One region of the Lysinibacillus sp. ACHW1.5 genome, then DNA from elsewhere that is predicted to be linked to it. Evidence: riboswitches for the same ligand, from Rfam matches in the RefSeq annotation. Region 1 holds a riboswitch; the other holds the start of a gene.
What was found. A riboswitch is a leader RNA that binds a small molecule or an ion and turns the genes downstream of it on or off. The one in region 1 is predicted to bind cyclic di-AMP.

Region 1 (6,870 bases):
AATACAACTTTATATGCAAAATGGGAAAAGGTCATCACACAATATACGGTGGATTTCGAAACAAATGGAGGTAGCACAGTAGTATCACAGAAGGTAACTGAAGACACCTTAGCAATAAAGCCAGCAGACCCAACAAAAGCTGGATATGAGTTTGCAGGTTGGTATACAGATGCTGTATTCAGTACACCATGGAATTTTACAACGGATAAGGTAACCGAAAATACAACCTTATATGCTAAATGGAAAAAGGTAGTCGTACAGTATACGGTGAATTTTGAAACGAACGGCGGAAGTGCGATTCCGTCTCAAAAAGTTACTGACAAAGCTAAAGTGACTAAGCCAGCAGATACTACAAAGGCAGGTCATATATTGATAGGGTGGTATAAAGATAAAACGTTGAGTATCCCATGGGAATTTGATATAGACGTGGTAACCGAAAATACAACTTTATATGCAAAATGGGAAAAGGTCATCACACAATATACGGTGGTTTTCGAAACAAATGGAGGTAGCACAGTAGTATCACAGAAGGTAACTGAAGACACCTTAGCAATAAAGCCAGCAGACCCAACAAAAGCTGGATATGAGTTTGCAGGTTGGTATACAGATGCTGTATTCAGTACACCATGGAATTTTACAACGGATAAGGTAACCGAAAATACAACTTTATATGCAAAATGGGAAAAGGTCATCCCACAATATACGGTGGATTTCGAAACAAATGGAGGAAGTGCAGTAACATCACAGAAGGTGATTAAAGATACCTTAGCAACAAAGCCAGTAGATCCAACAAAGGCAGGTTATTTATTTACAGGCTGGTATAAGGATATTGAACTGACGATACCATGGAATTTTTCTAAAGATGTAGTGAAGTCCAATATCACATTATATGCTCATTGGGTAACAGACGGTTCATCGGGTGGTGGAGGAAGTATATCTCCGAATCCAACCCCGATACCAGAGCCAGCCATACCTGAAAAACAAGAACCTAGACCTGAAGAACCAATTGATCCACAACCAACAGAGACAACACCCCAACCAGAGCCAGATATCATCTTCTCAGATATTTCTAAAGGACATTGGGGCTGGGCGATGATTCAGGAGATGGCAAAGCAGGGCATTATTACAGGCTATCAAGATGGCACCTTCAAGCCAAATGCACCAATTCAGCGCCAGCATGCTGCCCTGATATTAACAAGAGCGTTAGCGCTAGAACCGAAAAAAGACGCACGAGAATTTGACGATATACCTAAAAACCATCTCTATTTTGGGGTAATCGATCAGGTGCAACAAGCAGGTCTGTTTGAAGGCATAGATGGGGATTTCCAGCCAACTACTAATATGACACGTGCCCAGATGGCAAAAGTATTAGTCCTTGCCTTTAATTTAACTTCATCGAATAAAGATACTTTCAAGGATGTGCCAAAAACACACTGGGCACATAACTTTATAGCTATACTCGCAGGAAATGGGATCACAATTGGAAATAATGGCAACTTTAGACCAAATGATCCTGTAACACGTGCGGAGTTTGTAGCATTTTTGTATAGAGCTTTGCATCAATAATTAAAAACCTCACCAATCGCTATCCATAAAGCTTTTGGTGAGATTTTTTTGTTCAAATTATTAACATTACTCAATAGTGCGTAAGGATGTAAATTATTATGCTAATAGAAAAGGAAGTGTTTCTATTGAAAATTGCTCGTCTTATCTTCTTCATATTATTCTTAAGTTTAGCTTTTGTATCGATTAAACTTTCAATCAAAACAGATGAAAGGAATTATGATTGGCGTAATAACTCTGATGGTACAGTGACCATTATTCATTACAATGGTCCACATATGGAATTTCCCTTTCCAAGCCGTTTAAATGGCAAAAAAGTTGCTAAAGTAAGCTCAGGGATTTTTCAGAAAAGGGATATATACAGCTTTTTACCAAATGTTTATTAGTTAAAGACATACTCTGTGTCAAAAAAAGAAATGTATTGTATTTCTCATCATTTTCTAATTAGACTTTCACCACTTGTATCGTATACGATGAAAAGAAAAGGCGAAGGACGGATTCGACATGACACATCGAATTTTAATTATAGAAGATGAAGAAAATATTGCGAGAGTGCTACAACTGGAGCTTCAATTTGAAGGATATGAGGCAGCGATGGCCCATACAGGAGCAGAAGGCTTACTACAATACCGTGAGCAGCAATGGGATTTAATTTTACTTGATATCATGCTACCTGAGATGAGTGGTATTGATGTGCTAAAGCGTATTCGTGCAACAGAATCCCAAACACCTGTTATCATGCTAACTGCCAAAAGTGAAGTAGAGGATAAGGTAAAGGGCTTGGATTTAGGAGCCAATGATTACGTGACAAAGCCTTTTGAAATTGAGGAGCTACTGGCACGAATTCGCAATGCATTACGGTTTTCGCAGAAGGTGAGTCCAAAGCAAGTTGCACTTACATTTGGCCATTTATCGATAAACGAGCAAACAAGGGAAGTTGTATATTTTGATAAGGAAATTCAGCTGACACCTCGTGAGTATGATTTGTTGTTCTATTTACTAAAGCATCCTAAACAAGTACTGACAAGGGAGCAAATATTAGAGGCTGTGTGGGGCTATGATTATTATGGGGATACAAATGTTGTGGATGTTTATATACGTTATGTCCGACAAAAGCTTGAGGCTGCTAATCCAACACCTCTTATTCAGACAATTCGAGGTGTTGGATATGTGCTAAAGGAACATCGTTATGAGACTTAAAACAAAAATTCATCTACTAACAACATTGCTTATGCTAGTTATTGTAGTGGCAACAAATAGTGGAATTTATTTGTTGTATGAGAAATTTGCCTATGATACGGAATATAATCAGCTCCAGTCACGGGCAAATGATTTAAGCTCTACACTGAGTCAGTTAAATGCACAAACCAACCTACAGCAAGTATTAAGAGCTTATATGCCCACAGAGGGTGCTGTTTATATTTATGATGGTGAACGCTTGAAAACAAAGGTTCAAGCTACCCTTGAAATGCAAGAAGTCCCTGCCATTACCTACACTATGCCTGCTATTTGGATCGACGGAACGGTAGTGGATATAACATTACAGCAATCTATGGAAGAAGTAGAACGGACATTAGATTTGTTAAAGGTCATCTTAGTTGTTGTATCTGTCGTGGCAACGATTCCAATTTTCCTAGCGAGCTTGGTACTTGGGCGACTTATTTTATTACCGCTAGAACGTTTAAATGAGACCATGCGCAAAAGTGCATCTACTGGGAAATATGAAAAAATAGATACTACAGAAAAAGGTGGCGACGAGTTAACAAACATTAACCGTACTTTTAATATGATGATGGAGAAGCTTGAACAACATTATCAAAAGCAACAAGAATTCGTATCAAATGCCTCCCATGAGTTAAAAACCCCTATAACTGTCATTGAAAGTTATGCAAAACTCCTCCTAAGAAGGGGTTTTGATAATCGGGAGGTTGCTCAGGAATCCTTACAAGCCATTGCCAATGAATCATCTCGTATGCATGAAATGGTGTTGCAATTGCTAGAACTAGCTAAAAACAAAGAGCAATTGGACGTTCATTTCGAACAACTAGAGCTTGCCCCTTTCTTAAATAAAGTAGCTTCACAAATGGAACAGGCTTATCATCGAACATTTAGAATTGATGCGCAGATTCCAAAATTTATTTATAGTGATGAAAAAATATTGAAGCAACTACTTTTTATTTTGCTGGATAATGCTAGGAAATATAGTAAGGATGAAGTACGTATTCAAGTCACCGAAACAACCAATCAAGTACGTATTACCATCCAAGATTTTGGTATGGGTATTCCAGTCGAGCATATTCCTCATTTGTTTGAGCGTTTTTATCGTGTAACAGAGGATCGTAATCGTAAAACAGGAGGTTCAGGGCTAGGGCTAGCAATAGCGCATGAACTGGCACAACAATTAGGTATAACGATAGATGTGAAAAGTAAGCTTGGGGAAGGCTCAAGCTTTACTTTATGTATACCAAAGGAGGAACAGCAATGAAAAAGTGGATGTTAGTAATTGTTGTTATTATCCTTTTTTGTAGTGGAGTAATTTGGTTTGTTCAACATCGTTATTTTTACGTTCAACCTCTTAGTGAAGCGCAGGCTATTCGGCATATTGAGACTATCTACAATGGTCATGTTACACAGGTTGAAAAACAAGGAAATACCTTTGAAATGCTTTTTACGCGTGACGATGTCAAGTATGCAGCTATACTCGATGTTACGACACAACAGGTGACTGATCTTATCCTGAAAGAAGGACATAGTAAATTACTATTAACAGAAAAGCAGATCAGACAAATGGTTAAAAAGGAGTATGGAGATGTAGAAAGCGTTATGCTTACAGACTCCATTTACACTGTACGTGTTGAAAATGAGGAAATTCAAAAGGATTTAACGTTTGATGGTTATACTGGCGAACTACTGGCTGAGAAAAAGGTTGAGCCACAAGAACAACCTATCGAAGAGCCTATTATAACTGAGCAACAGGCCATTCAAATAGCTCTTAAGCAATTAAAGGGTGAAGTGGATTCAGTTGATTTTGAAGAAACCTCAGAGGGTGGTTATTATTTAGTTGAGATTGAAACGCAGGAGGACGAAGCTACATTTCAAATTCATGCTGTTTCAGGAAAAGTACTGTCTGTAACATGGGATGACGATCATTAAATCATTCTCATGAAATTCTAATGTTCCTCTTATAGTTCTATCATCTTCACTTGGTAAGCTAAGTTTAGATAAAACAAAGGAGAGATGAACATGAAAAAAATGATCATGATTCCCGCACTAGTAATGACACTTGGAGTGGGTGCAGCGATTGGCTCGACGACTTTATTATCAGGAAATGCCCAAGAAAAAAAGGTCTTATCCATGCAGGAAATTGAGAAGAAAGCTCTAGCGGTAGTGGATGGTACAGTTGCCAATATCGAATTTGACCAAAATCAGTTTAGCTCTATTTATGAAGTAGAGGTGTATAAAGATACAGTAGAATATGATTTAAAATTTGATGCGTATAGTGGAAAATTACTCAAGCAGAAAAAGGAACGTCTAGATGACGATGAATGGGATGATATTCCTGCTACGACTGCTACAACAAAAATAATTACAAAAGAGCAGGCTATCAAGACAGCCCAAACAAAAGCAAAGGGTAAAGTGACAAAAGTTAAGCTTGATGATGGTGTATATGAAATTGAACTGAAAGACGGTCAATATGAATACGAAGTAGATGTGGATGCGGTCTCTGGGAACATTATCGACTTTGAACAAGGCTTTGATGACTAATTTAATGAGCTGTCTTAAAGGTAAAATATACCTTTAAGGCAGTTTTATTGTTTATATTGTGGGTATTGACTAGGTATTCAGGAAATTTTCTTTAAGAAGCGGTTATTTATATGTTCAAAAAAGCCTATGCTTTTACTCAAAAAAGAGAAAAATTTTCTTCTTTACTTTTTTAATTAGCAGGCGTAATATGACATCATTATAAAAGTTTCAAATTTCTAAATCGCTGAAGCAACTAAACGCGGGGGAACCAATTTTGATGGATGGCATAGCCATTCTTGGGGTGAATCTCTTCCTTGTGGAGGAGTAGGGCTACTCAGGCCCGAATCCGACAGCTAACCTCGTAAGCGTTAAGAGCAGAAAAGTGGAGCTTGGCAGACGGATGAGCGTCTACAAGTCTTATTTAGTGATGACTTGTAGGCGTTTTTTGATGTAATTTAGAAAGGCGAAACACATTCTATGAAACTAGAAGGTGTTTATCAATGAAGTCCTCATTCAAACGTTATGTAATCGGCAAACCATTAAGATCCGATGCGTTAGGGGAACAAAAGCTCAGTAAAACAAAGGCACTGGCCATATTATCGTCAGATGCATTGTCATCAGTAGCCTATGGACCAGAACAAATTTTAATTGTCCTAATGACGGTAGGTACAATGGCATTTTGGTATTCTTTACCTATTGCCGCTGGAGTGGTTATTCTACTCGTGGCACTGATTTTATCCTATCGTCAAGTTATCTTCGCCTATCCACATGGGGGAGGCGCCTATGTCGTATCACGAGAAAATTTAGGCGTGAATGCAGGTCTTGTTGCAGGGGGTTCTTTGCTTGTTGATTATATTTTAACGGTAGCAGTAAGTGTGTCGGCCGGGACAGATGCCATTACATCTGCATTTCCAAGTCTTCATGCTTATAATGTACCCATTGCTATTATATTTGTGATTTTCTTAACGATTTTAAACTTGCGAGGTGTAACAGAGTCAGCTTCTATCTTGGCGTACCCAGTTTATCTATTTGTAGGCGTTATGCTGTTGCTAATCGGGATTGGGCTCTATAATGTGGCAACTGGACAGGTGCCTGCAGAGCTACATCCAAAGATTGGCACACCAGTGGCAGGGATTAGCCTATTTATTTTATTAAAGGCATTTGCTTCAGGAAGCTCAGCGTTAACTGGAGTAGAGGCTATTTCTAACGCCATACCTAATTTTAGAAATCCTGCTCCAAATAATGCTGCTAAAACGCTTTTAGCAATGGGTGCCATTTTAGCCGTTTTATTCATCGGGATTGTTAGTCTAGCTTATTTTTATGGCGTTGCACCAACAGCAGAAGCAACAGTCGTTTCCCAACTAGCAGAAGCTAGTGTTGGTCGGAATTTCCTTTATTATATTGTACAGGGGACTACGGCAATGATTTTAGTACTTGCCGCAAACACAGGATACTCAGCTTTTCCCTTGCTTGCTGTGAATTTATCGAAGGATGGTTTTATCCCACGAATTTTCCAAATTCGTGGGGACCGTCTTGGCTATTCAAATGGTATTTTAATGCTAG
Region 2 (6,870 bases), 1.8 Mb from region 1:
TGCTGCTTTCATTTGAGCAAGCCAAGCGCTATTGGCCTTTAGGTCGGCTGCATTACCTGCTGAATCGATAACTGCTGCTGCACCAATTGTTCCATTTGGAACCATGTAGATCTTATCCGCATGTAAGGCTAAAAACGCTCCTGCTGAGTGCGCATCCTTATTAATATAAGCAATCGTTTTTATTTGCGTTGCATCCATAAGCATGGCGATATCGCTTGCTGCATTCACAAAACCGCCAGGCGTATGTATTTCTAAGATAATTGCCTCTGCATTGTTTTCTTCAGCCTCTTTAAAAGCTCGTTCTAAAAATGCATGAAGTCCTCGCTCTACTTCATTACGAATCGGAACATGATAAACCTTATTACTGGCAAAAGCCGAAGTTAATGGAAACGCTAACAAAAAAGTCATCCATATCACTAGTAAATAGCTGAGGATTCTCCGTTTTCGCATCTTTTCCCCTCCCTTCTAACATGCCTCTCCTCTGTATATACGGTCAATCATGCGAAAAGTTTCACAAATCTTAAAAATTTATTCACTTATTTATCACTAGATCTAATCCCAATTATCAACACTTAGTATGCGAAAAAAAGCCGAATGAAATCATTTTGATTCATTCGGCTTTTTCATATGTACGTAAAGTTGAGCAATGTAAAATACCTGAAATTAATCAAAAATGTGATTAATTTCAGGTATAACTTTGTCTGCTCAGTGAATCATACAATTGCGTGTTATGAACGTAGGGATTTTTAATGGGAAATTAAATTACCACTTACGTTTACGTGCAGCTTCTGATTTCTTTTTACGTTTTACGCTAGGTTTTTCGTAGAACTCGCGCTTTCTAACTTCTTGAATTGTACCACTTTTTGATACAGTACGTTTGAAGCGGCGAAGAGCATCTTCAAGCGATTCGTTTTTGCGAACGACAGTTTTTGACATCTCTCTTTCCCTCCCTCCGAACACACGTCAATACACAATTAGGCAAATCACCTTCTGTTGTGTACTAAAAAATTATATCGTATTGTCTAATAATGGTCAATAGAAAGTATGCGAAATTATCAAGTGAATTTTTGGTTTTATTTTTGCTCGAATTATTCATACACAATTCGCCCACAATAAAAATAATTACATTTTCTTAACAATTAAGGGGTTTACAAAAAATAGAATAAGGGCGTAGAATAAATCACATTCAATTTCATATCGGCCAAATCTCAACTATTTGAGAACGGAGGAACCAATCTTTTGGGGTTAATTCTGCTTTAGCAGAAGGGATGAGAAAGCTCTTTCGCCATCCTACCCGTCAGCTAACTTCGTCGGCTAAAGCGAAGGAGGTCGTTATTGACCACCATTATTAGCATGCTTTCTACCCTTTTCATGCTCTAATCGTAGGTCTTTTTATTATGCCATCTAACAAACAGTTGTTTACTATTCAGAATTGAGGAAAAATTAAATGAACAATTTTAAAAGAGCATTAAATCCTCCCAAAGTTCTTGTATTGGGCTTTGCCCTCATCATTGCCATAGGTACGTTTCTTTTAACAATGCCATTTTCTACTGAGGATGGGAAGGGTTTGCCCTTTTTAGATGCTTTATTCACTGCTACATCAGCTACTTGTGTCACAGGTTTAATTGTAGTCGATACAGGTGATACCTTCTCTACTTTTGGCGAAGTGGTTCTTTTATTCTTAATCCAAATTGGCGGTTTAGGATTTATGACATTTGCCACATTATTATTTTTACTGCTTGGAAAGAAAATTTCATTAAAAGAAAGACTGCTGCTAAAAGAAGCATTTAATAATATCTCCATTGCTGGTCTTGTTCGATTAGTGAAAAGAATATTACTCTTTACAGCATGTATTGAAATAATCGGTGGTCTTATTCTATCCATTCGTTTTTCTTTTGATATGCCTATTGGAAAGGCCCTTTATTTTGGATTTTTTCATGCCATATCCAACTTCAACAACGCTGGCTTCGATTTAATGGGTGGCTTTAACGGAATGACTGCCTATGTTGATGATCCCTTTGTTGTTTTCACCATCTGTACTCTTATTACAATCGGCGGATTAGGCTTTATTGTGATGAATGAATTATATGAATATCGTGTGACTAAAAGGCTTTCTGTCCATTCAAAAATAGTCTTAGTAACGACACTTTTGCTCACTGTTAGTGGAACCATTTTGATATTTTTGTTTGAGTATGGCAACCAAAAGACACTGGGACCATTATCCGAATGGGGTAAAGTGTTAGGTTCCCTTTACCAAGCGGTTACACCACGAACTGCTGGCTCCAATACACTGGCTATTGGGGACTTAACGCATTCTACATTATTTTTAATGATTCTTTTCATGTTTATTGGGGCAGGCTCTGGGTCGACTGCTGGAGGTATTAAAATCACAACCTTTGCTGTTTTAGTAGCTACTATGTGGTCACAAATTCGAGGAAAAGAAGATGTCGTTCTCTTTAAACGTAGAATTGTTACTGAAACTATCTTAAAGGCTTTGACGGTTACAATGTGTGGAGGATTAATTGTTGTAGTCGTGACGATTCTTCTCAGTATCACGGAACAGCATCATAGCTTTATGATGTACTTATTTGAGGCTACCTCTGCGTTTGGTACTGTTGGTCTTTCGATGGGCCTAACTCCAGAGCTAACACCTGCTGGTCGTCTTCTTCTGATTATTACAATGTTCGCAGGAAGAGTAGGACCACTAACCATTGCTTTTGCCATTGCAAAACGAAGAAAAAAAGAGAGTTTCCGCCACCCAAAAGGAAATATTATGATTGGATAACCAAATGAGAGGAAGACAGAACGCTATGACCATTAAACAATACGCTGTGATTGGCTTAGGTAGATTCGGAACAAGCGTCGCTCGCAGATTGCATGAAGCTGGACAGGAAATATTAGGAATTGATATAAATGAAGAAAGAGTAGAGGATGCCGAACCCTATGTGACTCACGCTGTGGTAGCAGATACAACAGAAGAAAAAGCCTTAAAATCGATTGGTATTGGTAACTTCGATTGTGTTATCGTGGCGATCGGTAATGATATGCAATCTAGTATTTTAACCGTCTCTTTATTAAAAGAGCTAGGGATCAAAAAAGTGATTGCAAAGGCACTTGGTAAAAGACATGGGCAAGTGTTAGATAAAGTAGGAGCTGATTGGATTATTTACCCAGAAAGAGATATGGGTGAACGTGTGGCTAATCAACTCCTATCCCCAAATATGTTGAATTATATCGAATTATCAAAGGAATACAGCATTGAAGAAATTATGATTCCTTCCAAAATGGCTGGACAAAACCTTCGTGATTTAGACTTGCGCGCAAAATATAACGTCAGTGTAATTGCAATTGTGCGCGAGGGAGAAATTATTATCTCCCCTTCTCCTGAGCAAATTATTGAAAAGGAAGATTTATTAGTAATGATTGGTCATCGAAAAGATCTTAGCTTATTCTCAAATATTCAGTAACCACAAAAAGGCTGTTTCAAGCTCAACTTGATACAGCCTTTTTGTCTTAGAAAACTTTCTTTTGATCTCTATCATCTTTTAAAATTTCAACAGCCTCTCTGAAGCGTTGGGAATGAACAATTTCCCGTTCACGTAAAAACTTCAAACTATCATTTAAATCCGTGTCATCTGATAAGTCAATAATCCATTGATATGTGGCACGTGCCTTTTCTTCAGCTGCAATATCCTCATACAAGTCCGCGATAGGGTCGCCCTTTGCTTGAATATAGGTTGCTGTGAATGGTACACCTGAGGCATTTTGATAAAATAGAGCCCGATCGTGATTTACATAATGATCACCCAAACCAGCTTCTTTCAGCATTTCTGGTGTTGCATCTTTTGTTAGCTTATAAATCATCGTGGCAATCATTTCTAAATGTGAAAATTCCTCTGTTGCTATATCGGTCAATAACCCTACTACTTTGTCAGGAATCGTATAGCGCTGATTCATGTAGCGTAGAGCTGCTGCCAGTTCCCCATCCGCTCCTCCATATTGTTCAATTAAAAACTTTGCAAGCATTGGGTTACATGTACTAACTTTTACCGGATACTGGAGTTTCTTTTCATAATACCACAAAGATTTTTCCTCCTAGTCTTTTGTTTAGACTTGCCATGGCCATGGTGTATCAATCCAGTTAAAAGGATAATTCGAATAGCTTCTCCCAAAATTCATGAGTGGTCCATACTTTTGCTCAAAATCAATTTTAAGTTTCATACTTTTCTCTGTATTTTCATTAAATTGCTGAATAGCGTCATAATCGTGCGGATGAGTGTCTAAATAGAGGTTTAATTCAACAATGACGAAATCAATTGCTTGTATTTCTTCTAATTGCTTATAAAATTCGGGCGGCATCTTTTTAGTCATGCTTCCTCCCTCCTTTTAGGGGAAATGGATATGGGCTAAACAACTGTGGCCATAGTGTACCCGCCATTAGCGCTTCTCTTGCGGTTGGAAATTGTGGAAGTCCAGGTGGTTGAAAACCCATATATAATTGTGGGGGTGTTGCATAATATTTAACTTCTATAGGCTTACAAGGATCAAAGGGGCTAATATAGGGCCTCCAAGACTTATATTGTGTAAACATGACATCCTCCTTTCTGTATTTACATTCATCAGTGGAGTATATGTGCATAGAAAATTATTATGCTGATTAAACACAAAGAAGCCATAAGCTCATGTCAATGTACACATGAGCTTATGGCGCTATAAAAAGATAATATTAATAGTTGGAGTCGGCAATTAAACCATTCATAATAGCTACACCAGAGCTAGCCCCAATACGAGTCGCACCTGCTTCTACCATTTTTTTCATGTCCTCTAAGCTACGAACACCACCTGATGCTTTTACACCAAGTTCTGGACCTACAGTTTTACGCATCAGCGCGATATCCTCTGCTGTTGCTCCACCAGTAGAAAAACCTGTAGATGTTTTCACATAGTCAGCACCCGCTGCTACAGCTAACTCACATGCTTTCACTTTTTCTTCGTCTGTTAGTAAGCATGATTCAATAATGACTTTTACAAGTGCGCTATCTTTAGCTGCTTCTACCACAGCTGCGATATCTGCCTGTACAAGCTCATAGTTTTTATCTTTCAACGCACCGATATTAATAACCATATCTACTTCTTTTGCACCGTTAGCAATGGCGTCTTTTGCTTCAAATGCTTTGACTGCTGGCGTATTGGCACCAAGTGGGAAGCCGATAACCGTACAAACTAACACGTCTGTACCCTGTAATAATTCACTACTACGTTTTACCCAAGTTGGATTTACACAAACAGAAGCAAAGTTAAATTGTTTAGCTTCTGCACATAATTTTTCAATTTGTTCTTTTGTTGCCTCAGCCTTTAATAATGTATGATCAATCATACGTGCAAAATTTTTTTCCATTGTTGAACGCTCCTTCATTAAACAAGATGTACGTACCTCTTCGAATCATATCATTTTTTCGCGATGGCGTCTAATTTCTTTCTATATAATGAACACCCAAATATAAACATTACAGAACGAGTCATGTTTATCTGAAGTCCTCAAAAGATTGTATAGAAAGTGATAACTTAATTATTTCACAAAAAAATCTTATATGTACTGATTTTATAAGGATTATGTTATCATAAATCACGTATCTAAAATATGTACAACGAAAAACTTATTAAATGTTTGGAAACACAAGGTAATGTGAATTGAAAGGATGATATATATCATGAGTAACGAGCGATCAAAAATCGTGAGTTTTCATACTCTAGGTTGTAAAGTAAATCATTACGAAACAGAAGCAATTTGGCAGCTGTTTAAAGAAGAAGGCTATGATCGAACAGAATTTGATCAACAAGCAGACGTTTACGTCATTAATACATGCACAGTTACGAATACTGGAGATAAAAAATCACGTCAGGTTATTCGTCGAGCAATTCGCCAAAATCCGGATGCAGTTATTTGTGTAACAGGATGCTATGCACAAACATCCCCTGCAGAAATTATGGCAATCCCTGGTGTTGATATTGTTGTTGGAACACAAGATCGTACGAAATTACTTGGTTATATTGAACAATATCGTGCGGAACGACAACCGATTAATGCTGTACGTAACATTATGAAAAACCGAGTATACGAAGAATTAGATGTACCAGCATTTACAGACCGTACACGTGCTTCGTTAAAAATCCAAGAAGGCTGTAACAATTTCTGTACATTTTGTATTATTCCATGGGCACGTGGTTTAATGCGTTCTCGTGACCCACAAGAAGTATTACATCAAGCACAGCAATTAGTAGATGCTGGTTATCTTGAAATTGTCTTAACTGGTATTCATACAGGTGGCTATGGTCAGGATTTAAAAGATTATAATCTTGCTCAATTACTACGTGATTTAGAGGCCAATGTAACAGGCTTAAAGCGTCTTCGTATTTCATCCATTGAGGCTAGTCAATTAACAGATGAAGTAATTGAAGTACTACGTGAATCAAAGATTGTCGTGAATCATTTACACATCCCTATTCAATCTGGTTCTGATACGGTATTAAAACGTATGCGTCGTAAATATACAATGGAGTTCTTCGGTGAACGTTTAACAAAATTACATGAGGCTTTACCTGATTTAGCTGTTACTTCTGATGTAATCGTTGGTTTTCCAGGTGAGACAGAGGAAGAGTTTATGGACACATATAACTTTATTCGCGATCATAAATTTTCTGAGCTACACGTTTTCCCATTCTCTCCTCGTACAGGAACCCCTGCTGCACGTATGGAAGATCAAATTGATGAAGACATTAAAAATGAGCGTGTGCATCGACTCATCTCTTTAAACGATCAGCTAGCAAAAGAGTATGCTTCTCGTTTTGAAGATCAAGTGCTAGAAGTTA

Region 2: it holds a riboswitch for cyclic di-AMP, as region 1 does, so the genes downstream of both, L6W14_RS15010 (TrkH family potassium uptake protein) here and L6W14_RS01365 (APC family permease) in region 1, are expected to answer to the same signal.

Annotation. Positions count from the first base shown of each region.
Region 1 is NZ_CP091777.1:277,372-284,241, forward strand. It holds gene L6W14_RS01335 (InlB B-repeat-containing protein) at 1-1,566, shown strand, start outside; gene L6W14_RS01340 (hypothetical protein) at 1,665-1,949, shown strand; gene L6W14_RS01345 (response regulator transcription factor) at 2,068-2,763, shown strand; gene L6W14_RS01350 (HAMP domain-containing sensor histidine kinase) at 2,753-4,048, shown strand; gene L6W14_RS01355 (PepSY domain-containing protein) at 4,045-4,716, shown strand; gene L6W14_RS01360 (PepSY domain-containing protein) at 4,807-5,328, shown strand; cyclic di-AMP (ydaO/yuaA leader) riboswitch at 5,540-5,689, shown strand; gene L6W14_RS01365 (APC family permease) at 5,808-6,870, shown strand, end outside.
Region 2 is NZ_CP091777.1:3,006,740-3,013,609, forward strand. It holds gene L6W14_RS15000 (NfeD family protein) at 1-450, opposite strand, end outside; gene rpsU (30S ribosomal protein S21) at 763-936, opposite strand; cyclic di-AMP (ydaO/yuaA leader) riboswitch at 1,190-1,331, shown strand; gene L6W14_RS15010 (TrkH family potassium uptake protein) at 1,448-2,785, shown strand; gene L6W14_RS15015 (potassium channel family protein) at 2,811-3,467, shown strand; gene L6W14_RS15020 (manganese catalase family protein) at 3,514-4,083, opposite strand; gene L6W14_RS15025 (spore coat protein CotJB) at 4,108-4,371, opposite strand; gene L6W14_RS15030 (spore coat associated protein CotJA) at 4,364-4,591, opposite strand; gene deoC (deoxyribose-phosphate aldolase) at 4,727-5,398, opposite strand; gene mtaB (tRNA (N(6)-L-threonylcarbamoyladenosine(37)-C(2))-methylthiotransferase MtaB) at 5,712-6,870, shown strand, end outside.